Regions from separate parts of the Salinarimonas chemoclinalis genome, predicted to be linked through region 2. Evidence: predicted binding sites of a transcription regulator. Region 2 holds the regulator's gene; the other holds the start of a gene.
What was found. Region 2 encodes PhoB, which activates phosphate uptake and scavenging genes when phosphate is short. Its sites were predicted from a motif close to TGTCATNNANCTGTCAT; they were not measured.
Positions count from the first base shown of each region.

Region 1: a site for PhoB is predicted at 1,921-1,937, ahead of AB9M23_RS12245 (DUF2794 domain-containing protein). Genes of this name have one in related genera too.

Region 1 covers NZ_JBGMWH010000006.1:101,041-105,444, forward strand. Annotated here, with positions in the region: gene AB9M23_RS12230 (reductive dehalogenase) at 1-809, shown strand, start outside; tRNA gene AB9M23_RS12235 (tRNA-Leu) at 890-974, opposite strand; gene tpiA (triose-phosphate isomerase) at 1,101-1,862, shown strand; gene AB9M23_RS12245 (DUF2794 domain-containing protein) at 1,988-2,362, shown strand; gene tenA (thiaminase II) at 2,492-3,169, shown strand; gene AB9M23_RS12255 (D-alanyl-D-alanine carboxypeptidase family protein) at 3,198-4,404, opposite strand, start outside.
Region 2 covers NZ_JBGMWH010000002.1:92,045-96,448, forward strand. Annotated here, with positions in the region: gene pstA (phosphate ABC transporter permease PstA) at 1-423, shown strand, start outside; gene pstB (phosphate ABC transporter ATP-binding protein PstB) at 441-1,292, shown strand; gene phoU (phosphate signaling complex protein PhoU) at 1,336-2,073, shown strand; gene phoB (phosphate regulon transcriptional regulator PhoB) at 2,096-2,812, shown strand; gene AB9M23_RS04245 (ferredoxin--NADP reductase) at 2,961-3,767, shown strand; gene AB9M23_RS04250 (MGH1-like glycoside hydrolase domain-containing protein) at 3,789-4,404, opposite strand, start outside.

The sequences.
Region 1 (4,404 bases), on a different contig from region 2:
TGCGGCAATACTCCCTCGCCGGCGATCCCGCGGACCGCTCGCGCTGGGTGCTCGGCGTGCTGAATGAGGCGGAGGGGAAGGGCGCCTCGAAGCTGATGCACCGCGCCTTCCGGCCGGGGCGGCGGGTCTTCGTCTCGCCGCCGCGCAACCACTTCCCGCTCGTCGAGGACGCGACCCGCTCGCTGCTCTTCGCCGGCGGCATCGGCGTCACGCCGATGATCCCGATGGCCCACCGCCTGCACGCGCTCGGCCGCGACTTCGCGCTGCATTATTCCTGCCCGAGCCGTGACCGCGCGCCGTTCGCGCGGGATCTCCTCGCCGCCCCGTTCGGCGACCGCATGCATCTGCACTGCTCGCAGGAGGGGACCCGCGCCGACCTCGCCGCGCTCACGGCGGCCTACGCGCCCGGCATGCATCTCTACGCCTGCGGGCCGGTTCGCTACATGGACGCGGTTCTCGACGCCGCGCGGACGAACCTCTGGCCGGAGGAGGCGCTGCATCGCGAGTACTTCGCCGTGCCCGAGGAGCCCGACCGGCCGAGCTTCCCCTTCCGGCTCGTCCTGGCGACGAGCGGCCGGTCCGTCGACGTCGCGGCCGACGAGAGCGCGACGGACGCGCTCTCGCGCATCGGCGTGCACGTCGAGACCAAGTGCTCGAGCGGCATCTGCGGAGTCTGCGCGGCCGGGCTCGTCTCGGGCGCGGTCGACCATCGCGATTTCGCGCTCTCCGCGCGCGAGCGCGAGCGGAAGGTCATCCTCTGCTGCTCGCGCGCCGCCGAGGCGGACGGCGAGATCGCGGTGGACCTGTAGCCCGGCGTCGTGCGCAGTGGCGGCCCGGTGGCCGGAGGACGCGCGGCCTATACGAGACGAGCGATGGCCTCCGAAGCTCGTGGTGCCCCTGGCCGGGATCGAACCAGCACTCCTTGCGGAACTCGATTTTGAGTCGAGCGCGTCTACCAATTCCGCCACAGGGGCCACGCCATGGAGGTAGCATCGGCGCGGGCGCAAATCAACGCGACGCCCGCGCCGCGCGATTTGAGCCCGCGCGCGATAGGCTGTAGGAACGGCGCCGACGCCCGACCAGCCGAACTGGAGCACGACATGACGCAGCCCCGCCCCTTCGTCGCCGGGAACTGGAAGATGAACGGCCTCGCCGCCGCGCTCGCCGAGGCGGACGCCGTGAAGGCGGGGGCGGGCGCGCTCTCCGGGCGGGTCGACCTCGCGCTGTGCCCGCCGGCCACCCTCGTCCACCGCATGGCCGAGCGCCTGCGCGGATCCGGCGTCGCCGTCGGCGGGCAGGATTGCCATGCGCAGTCGACGGGTGCGCATACCGGCGACGTCTCGGCGGAGATGCTGGCCGACGCGGGCGCGACCCACGTCATCGTCGGCCATTCCGAGCGCCGCGCAAACCACGGCGAGAGCGACGCCGCCGTGCGCGCCAAGCTCGCGGCGGCGCATCGCGCCGGGCTCGTCGCGATCGTGTGCGTCGGGGAGACGCGGGAGGAGCGCGAGGCCGGCCGCGCCCTCGAGGTCGTGCGCGGGCAGCTCGACGGGTCGCTGTCCGAAGGGATCGCCGCGGCCACGACGGTGATCGCCTACGAGCCGGTCTGGGCGATCGGCACCGGCCTCGTGCCGACGCTCGAGGATATCGGAGAGATGCACGAGGCCGTGCGCGCGGCACTGGCGTCGAAGGCGCCGGCCGCCGAGGTCGCCGCCATGCGCATCCTCTACGGCGGCTCGGTGAAGCCCGGCAACGCCGCCGAGATCCTCGCTGTGGCCAACGTCGACGGCGCCCTGGTGGGCGGAGCGAGCCTGAAGGCTGCGGACTTCCTCGCCATCGCCGAGGCGGCGCCGCGGCGCTGAGGCGCCGCGGTCGGCCTGGCCGCGCCCCCGCTTGCACCGCGGGCGCGCCGTCTCCATCATGACGGGACGATGACGGGCGGCCCGAGCGCTGCCGGAGAGAGCGGCCGCCGAGGCGAGGAGGCGCAATGAGCGACGGCGAGACGGCGCAGCCCCAGCGCGGCGGGACGGTGGTGTCCTTCCCCGCCGCGCAGGCGCAGGACGCCCGGGTGTCTTTCGATCGCGACGAACTGCGGACGATCCTCAACGTCTACGGCCGCATGGTCGCCGCCGGCGAATGGCGCGACTACGCGATCGATTTCCGCAAGGACAAGGCCGTCTTCGCCGTGTTCCGGCGCGCCTCCGAGATGCCGCTCTACCGCATCGAGAAGGACCCCAAGCTCGCCCGCCGCCAGGGCGCCTACGCCGTCGTCGCGGCCTCGGGGCTCGTGATGAAGCGCGGGCAGGAACTCGGCCGCGTGCTGCGGGTGCTCGAGGGCAAGGCGCTGCGCGTCGTCGAGTGAACGCGGCGCGGAGCGAGCCCGGCGTCGCGGACCGCGCCCACACGGGCGTGCGCCGACGGGGCTGGAAATCGCCACGCGATTGCGCGAGGTGCGGGGAACCGGGATCACCAGCCGCGAGGAACAGACCGCATGCCCGTCTCGAAGGACGCTTTTTCCGAGGACGCCTGGGCGCGCAACGCCGCCGCCTACGAATCGATCCGCACCATGCCCTTCAACGCCGAGCTGGCGCAGGGCCGGCTCTCGCGCGAGCGCTTCGTCCACTACATCGTCCAGGACGCGCACTACCTGATCGGCTTCGGCCGCGCGCTGGCGCTCGCCGCCGCGAAGGCGCGCGAGCCGGAGCGGATCGTGCAGTTCGTCAAGGCGGCGGAGGGGGCGATCGTGGTGGAACGGGCGCTGCACGGCTCGTTCTTCGAGCAGTACGGCATCGACGCCGCAGCCTTCCGGGCCACGCCGGTCCAGCCGAGCGCGCACCACTACGTCTCCTACCTGACGGCGACCGCCTTCGCCGAGCCCTACGAGGTCGTGCTCGCGGCGCTCCTGCCCTGCTTCTGGATCTACGCCGAGGTCGGGCGCGACATCCACGGCCGCGCCGCGCCGCAGAACCCCTACCAGGCCTGGATCGACACCTATGCCGGCGAGGAGTTCCACGACGCCGTGGCGCGCATGATCGAGGCGACGAACGAGGCCGCCGCCGACGCGGCGCCCGGCCTCGTCGCGCGCATGCACGAGGCCTACACCGCGGCGACCCGGCTCGAGTACCTGTTCTGGGACGGCGCGTACCGGCTCGAGCGCTGGCCGGTTTGACGTGCGCCCGGCCCGCCTCGGCGCCCGGTCAGAAGGCCGGGCGCGGGGGCGGGAGCGGGGTCGTGACGGTGCGCGGCGTGTCCGGGGGCGGCAGGCCGGGGATCAGCGGCACGTTGCGCGGTGGCGGCAGGATGTTGAGCGGTAGGCCCGAACCCAGCGGGCTCGGGGCGGTCGCGGTCGCGGCGGAGGCCAGCGTCGGGGGCGCGGAGACGCCCTCCGGCAGGCCGAGGAACACGCGCACGGGCTGCGGCGCCCGGCGCGCCGGCAGGTCGACCCGCGGCAGGGTCGTGCGCTGCTGGGCGAAGAAGGCGAGCGCGTCGGAGGCGCCGGGCGTCGCGCCGGCGACGACGATCGCGTCCGTATCGTTGTCGCTCTCGCCGCCGCGGCGGCGGTTCGGGTCGCAGACGATCGGCCGCAGGTCCGGCGGCGACGTCACGGCCGAGCGTGGCAGCGAGGCGAGCGAGCGTCCTCCGCCGATGCCGAACAGGCCCCGCTGCGCGGTGAAGCCGTGCTCGAGCAGCGAGGCGGTGAGGGCCGTGCGCTCGTTCGAGGACATCTGGCCCATGACCACGGCGACGAGCCGCCGGCCGTTGCGCTCCGCCGTGGCGACGACGTTGAAGCCCGACGAGCAGACGTAGCCCGTCTTCATACCCGTCGCGCCGGGGTAGCGGCCGATGATGCCGTTGTGGTTCCTCATCACCGACGAGCCATAGACGATGGCGTCCATGCCCCAGAGCGCGCGGTGGCCGGGGAAGTCGCGCCACAGCGCCTGTGCGAGAAGCGCCATGTCCCGGGCCGTGGTGCTCTTGGAGAGGTCGGGCAATCCGCTCGGGTTCGTGAAGCGGCTGTCGGTCATGCCGAGCCGGCGGGCGGTGGCGTTCATCTCCGCCACGAACCTGTCCGCCGAGCCGCCGCCGAGGTTCTCGGCGATGGTCCAGGCGACGTCGTTCGCCGACTTCACCGAGATGATCTTGAGCGCGTTGTCGAGGGTGATCTGCGAGCCGGGCGCGAAGCCCATCTTCGACGGCGGCATCGAGGCCGCCTTCTCGGAGACGACGAGGAGCGAGTTCATCGAGGCGCGGCCGTTGCGTACCGCGTCGAGCGCGACGTAGGCGGTCATCATCTTCGTGAGCGAGGCGGGGTACCACGGCATCGTGGCGTTGCGCTCGAAGATGACGGCGCCGGTGTCGAGATCGGCCAGGAGCAGCGGCGCCTCGTCGATCTGCGCGCGCGCA
Region 2 (4,404 bases):
CTCGCGCTCATGACGCTGCCCACCATGATCATCGTGACCCGCGCGGCGCTCAAGGCCGTTCCGCCCTCGATCCGCGAGGCGGCGCTCGGGGTTGGTGCCTCCAAGCACGAGGTGGTGATGCACCACGTCCTGCCGCTGGCGCTGCCCGGAATCCTGACCGGCACGATCATCGGTCTCGCCCAGGCGCTGGGAGAGACCGCGCCGCTGCTGCTGATCGGCATGAACGCCTTCATCACGAGCCCGCCCGGCGGCCTGCTGGAGCCGGCGACGGCCCTCCCGACCCAGATCTTCATCTGGGCGGACAGCCCCGAGCGCGGCTTCGTCGCGCGCACCTCCGCCGGCATTCTCGTTCTGCTCGGCTTCTTGATCCTGATGAACCTGATCGCGATTTTTCTGCGCAACCGCCTCGAGCGGAAGTGGTGAGCGAGCGAGGAGACGAGATGACCGCCATGCATGCCCCCACCGCTGCGCCGGATGCCCCGGCGCCCGTTCTCGACAAGCGCGAGACCGTCCGCATCCCGCTGGAGATCGGCAACGCGTCGAAGGTGGACGCCCGCGACGTGAAGGTCTTCTACGGCGCCAAGCAGGCGATCTACGACCTCACGATCGGCATTCCGGAGAAGGCGGTGACCGCCTTCATCGGCCCGTCGGGCTGCGGCAAGTCCACCTTCCTGCGCTGCCTCAACCGCATGAACGACACGATCGACGGCGCGCGGGTCGAGGGCGACATCACGATCGACGGCAAGGACATCTACGACGCGGATCTGGACGTCGTCACCCTGCGCGCCCGCGTCGGCATGGTCTTCCAGAAGCCCAACCCCTTCCCGAAGTCGATCTTCGAGAACGTCGCCTACGGCCCGCGCATCCACGGGCTCGCGAAGTCGAAGGCGGAGCTCGCGGTGATCGTCGAGGCGGCGCTTCGCAAGGCCGGCCTCTGGGACGAGGTGAAGGATCGGCTCCTCGAGACCGGCACCGGCCTCTCCGGCGGGCAGCAGCAGCGCCTGTGCATCGCCCGCGCCATCGCGGTGTCGCCCGAGGTGATCCTCATGGACGAGCCGTGCTCGGCGCTCGACCCGATCGCCACCGCGCGCATCGAGGAGCTGATCGACGAGCTGCGGCAGAACTACACGATCGTCATCGTCACGCACTCGATGCAGCAGGCCGCCCGCGTCTCGCAGAAGACCTGCTTCTTCCACCTCGGCTACCTCGTCGAGGAGGGTCCCACCGACCAGATCTTCACCAACCCGCGCGACAAGCGCACCCAGGACTACATCACCGGCCGCTTCGGCTGAGCCGGCGCATCGCCGCAGGAAGCGCTCTCTAGGAGACGGACCCATGTCCGAACATACGGTCGCATCGTTCGACGCCGAGCTCCAGGAGCTGCGCCGCTCGATCATGGAGATGGGCGGCATCGCCGAGAAGATGCTCGCCGACGCCACCGTCGCGCTGGTGCGCCGCGACGTGGGCCTCGCCCAGTCGGTGGTCACCACCGACTATCGCCTCGACACGATCCAGCGCGACATCGAGGAGAAGGCCATCCTCACCATCGCCCGGCGCCAGCCGATGGCGGTGGACCTGCGCGAGGTGATCTCCGCCATCCGCATCGCCTCCGACATCGAGCGGATCGGCGACATGGCCAAGAACATCTCCAAGCGCACGCTCGCCATCTCCGGCCAGTTCGAGCCGCAGCGCGTCGTGCTCGGCGTCGAGCGCATGTCGGACATGGTGCTCGGCCAGCTCAAGGACATCCTCGACGCCTACACCCAGCTCGACGTCGACAAGGCGCTGGAGGTCTGGCGGCGCGACGGCGCGACGGACGCGCTCTACAACTCGCTCTTCCGCGAGCTGCTCACCTACATGATGGAAGATCCCCGCAACATCACCTTCTGCACGCATCTCCTGTTCTGCGCCAAGAACGTGGAGCGCATCGGCGACCACACCACCAACGTCGCGGAGACGATCCACTACCTCGTCACCGGCCAGCCGATCACCGCCGAGCGGCCGAAGATGGACCGCACGGCCTACGAGACCGGGCAGCCCGGCGAGACCGCGCCGGGCGCCCCCGGCGCGTGAGGGAGCGCGAGGCGAGCGACCGATGAGCACGCGTATCCTCGTCGTGGAGGACGAGGAGTCCCTGACGCTCCTCCTGCGGTACAACCTGGAGGCCGAGGGCTACGAGGTCGACGCGGTGGCGCGCGGCGACGAGGCCGAGGTGCGGCTGCGCGAGCGCATCCCCGATCTCGTCCTGCTCGACTGGATGCTGCCCGGGCTCTCCGGCATCGAGCTGTGCCGGCGCATCCGCGCGCGCCGCGAGACCGAGCGGCTCCCGGTCATCATGCTCACCGCCCGCGGCGAGGAGGGCGACCGGGTGCGCGGGCTCGCGACCGGGGCGGACGACTACATCGTCAAGCCCTTCTCCGTGCCCGAGCTGCTGGCGCGGGTGCGCGCGCTCCTGCGCCGCACCAAGCCCGCCCACATCGCCAACACGCTCGTCGCCGGCGACATCGAGCTCGACCGCGAGACCCATCGGGTGCGCCGGGCGGGGCGCGAGCTGCATCTCGGCCCGACCGAGTTCCGGCTGCTCGAGTTCCTGATGCAGAGCCCGGGCCGCGTCTTCACCCGCGAGCAGCTCCTCGACGGCGTCTGGGGACACGACGTCTACATCGACGAGCGCACGGTGGACGTCCATGTCGGGCGCCTGCGCAAGGCCATCAACACCCGCGAGACGCTGGACCCGATCCGCACCGTGCGCGGGGCGGGCTATTCCTTCGACGAGACCTTCGCCAAGAGCGACGGCGCGCTCGGCGCCTGACCCCGCCGCCGCAGGGGCCGCCTCCCACGCGCAACCGGGTTCGGTTTCGTACGTGGTGCGCTGCGAAACGGCGATGTGGTAGAGCACGTGCGTCGCCGGAGCTCGGCCATGGCGAGTCCGGGTAGAGGGGCCGCACGAGAGGACCACGATGTCGGATTCAGCCGCCGCCGGCGCGATCGCCGCGCCCGTCGATTGCCACGTCGAGCGCGTGACGCTCGTCGAGCACTTCACCGACCGGCTCTTCCGCTTCCGCACCACGCGCCCCGCGAGTCTTCGCTTCCGCTCCGGCGAGTTCGTCATGATCGGCCTTCCCGGTGGCGAGAAGCCCGTCTTCCGCGCCTACTCGATCGCGAGCCCGAGCTGGGACGACGAGCTGGAGTTCTTCTCCATCAAGGTCCCGGGCGGCCCGCTCACGGAGCGGCTCCAGCGCATCGCCGTGGGCGACGAGATCCTGATCAAGAAGAAGCCCACCGGCACGCTGGTGCTCGACGCGCTCGCGCCGGGCCGGCGGCTGTGGATGCTCTCCACCGGCACCGGCATCGCGCCCTTCGCGAGCCTGATCCGCGACCCCGAGACCTACGAGAAGTTCGACGAGGTGATCCTCACCCAGTCCTGCCGGCGGGTGGCCGAGCTCGCCTATGGCGAGAACACCGTGCGCGACCTCGTCGACGATCCGCTCGTGGGCGAGATCGCCGCCCCGCGGCTGACCTTCTACACCACCGTCACCCGCGAGCCGCACCCGCGTTCCTTCCGGATCACGGACGCGATCGCGTCGGGCCGGCTCTTCGCCGATCTGGGCGTGCCGCCCCTCGATCCGGCGACGGACCGGGTGATGATCTGCGGCTCGATCGAGATGACGCGCGACTGCCGGGCGCTGTGCGCCGCGGCCGGGCTCGATGAGGGTTCGAACGCCAAGCCCGCGCATTTCGTGGTCGAGCGCGCCTTCGTCGGCTGATCCTGCCCCTCGGGCCACCTCTCAGGCCATTTCCAGGAACTCGAGCACCATCGCGGCGGTCCAGCTGAAGCGCTTGCCGCCCAGCGCGCGGCCGTCGAGCGGGTCGAAGTACTCCCCGAAGCCGCTCCGCGCCACGAGCGCGAGGCCGTCGCGGGCGATGTCCGCGGCCGCATCGGACCGCCCGTGGCGCCCGAGCCCGTCGGCGACGAGGCGGTTGGCGATGAGCCAGAGCGGACCGCGCCAGTAGCGCAGGCGATCGAAGCGGGGATCGGCGGGATCGTGGCTCGGGACGGGGTGGCGCACCGCCGAGCGCAGGCCCGCGACGCGTCCGACGAGGGCGTCCGCGCGGGGATGGCCGGGCTCGAGCGCCATGAGCGGCAGGAGGCCGCCGATCGAGGCGCTCTCGACGAGGGTCCCGGCCGCCCGGTCGAAGGCTGCGTATTGCCCGAGCCCCTCGTGCCAGAGGCCGTCCAGCGCCGCGCGCCCGCGCCCCGCCTGGCCCTCCGCCTCCGCCGCGATCTCCGGCGCGCCGAGCGCCCGCGCCATCGCCGCGAGGTCCTCCGCCGAGCGGATCAGGATCGCGTTGAAGCCCGGGTCGACCACCCGGAACGGCGAGGCGTCGTGCAGCGCCGCCTGG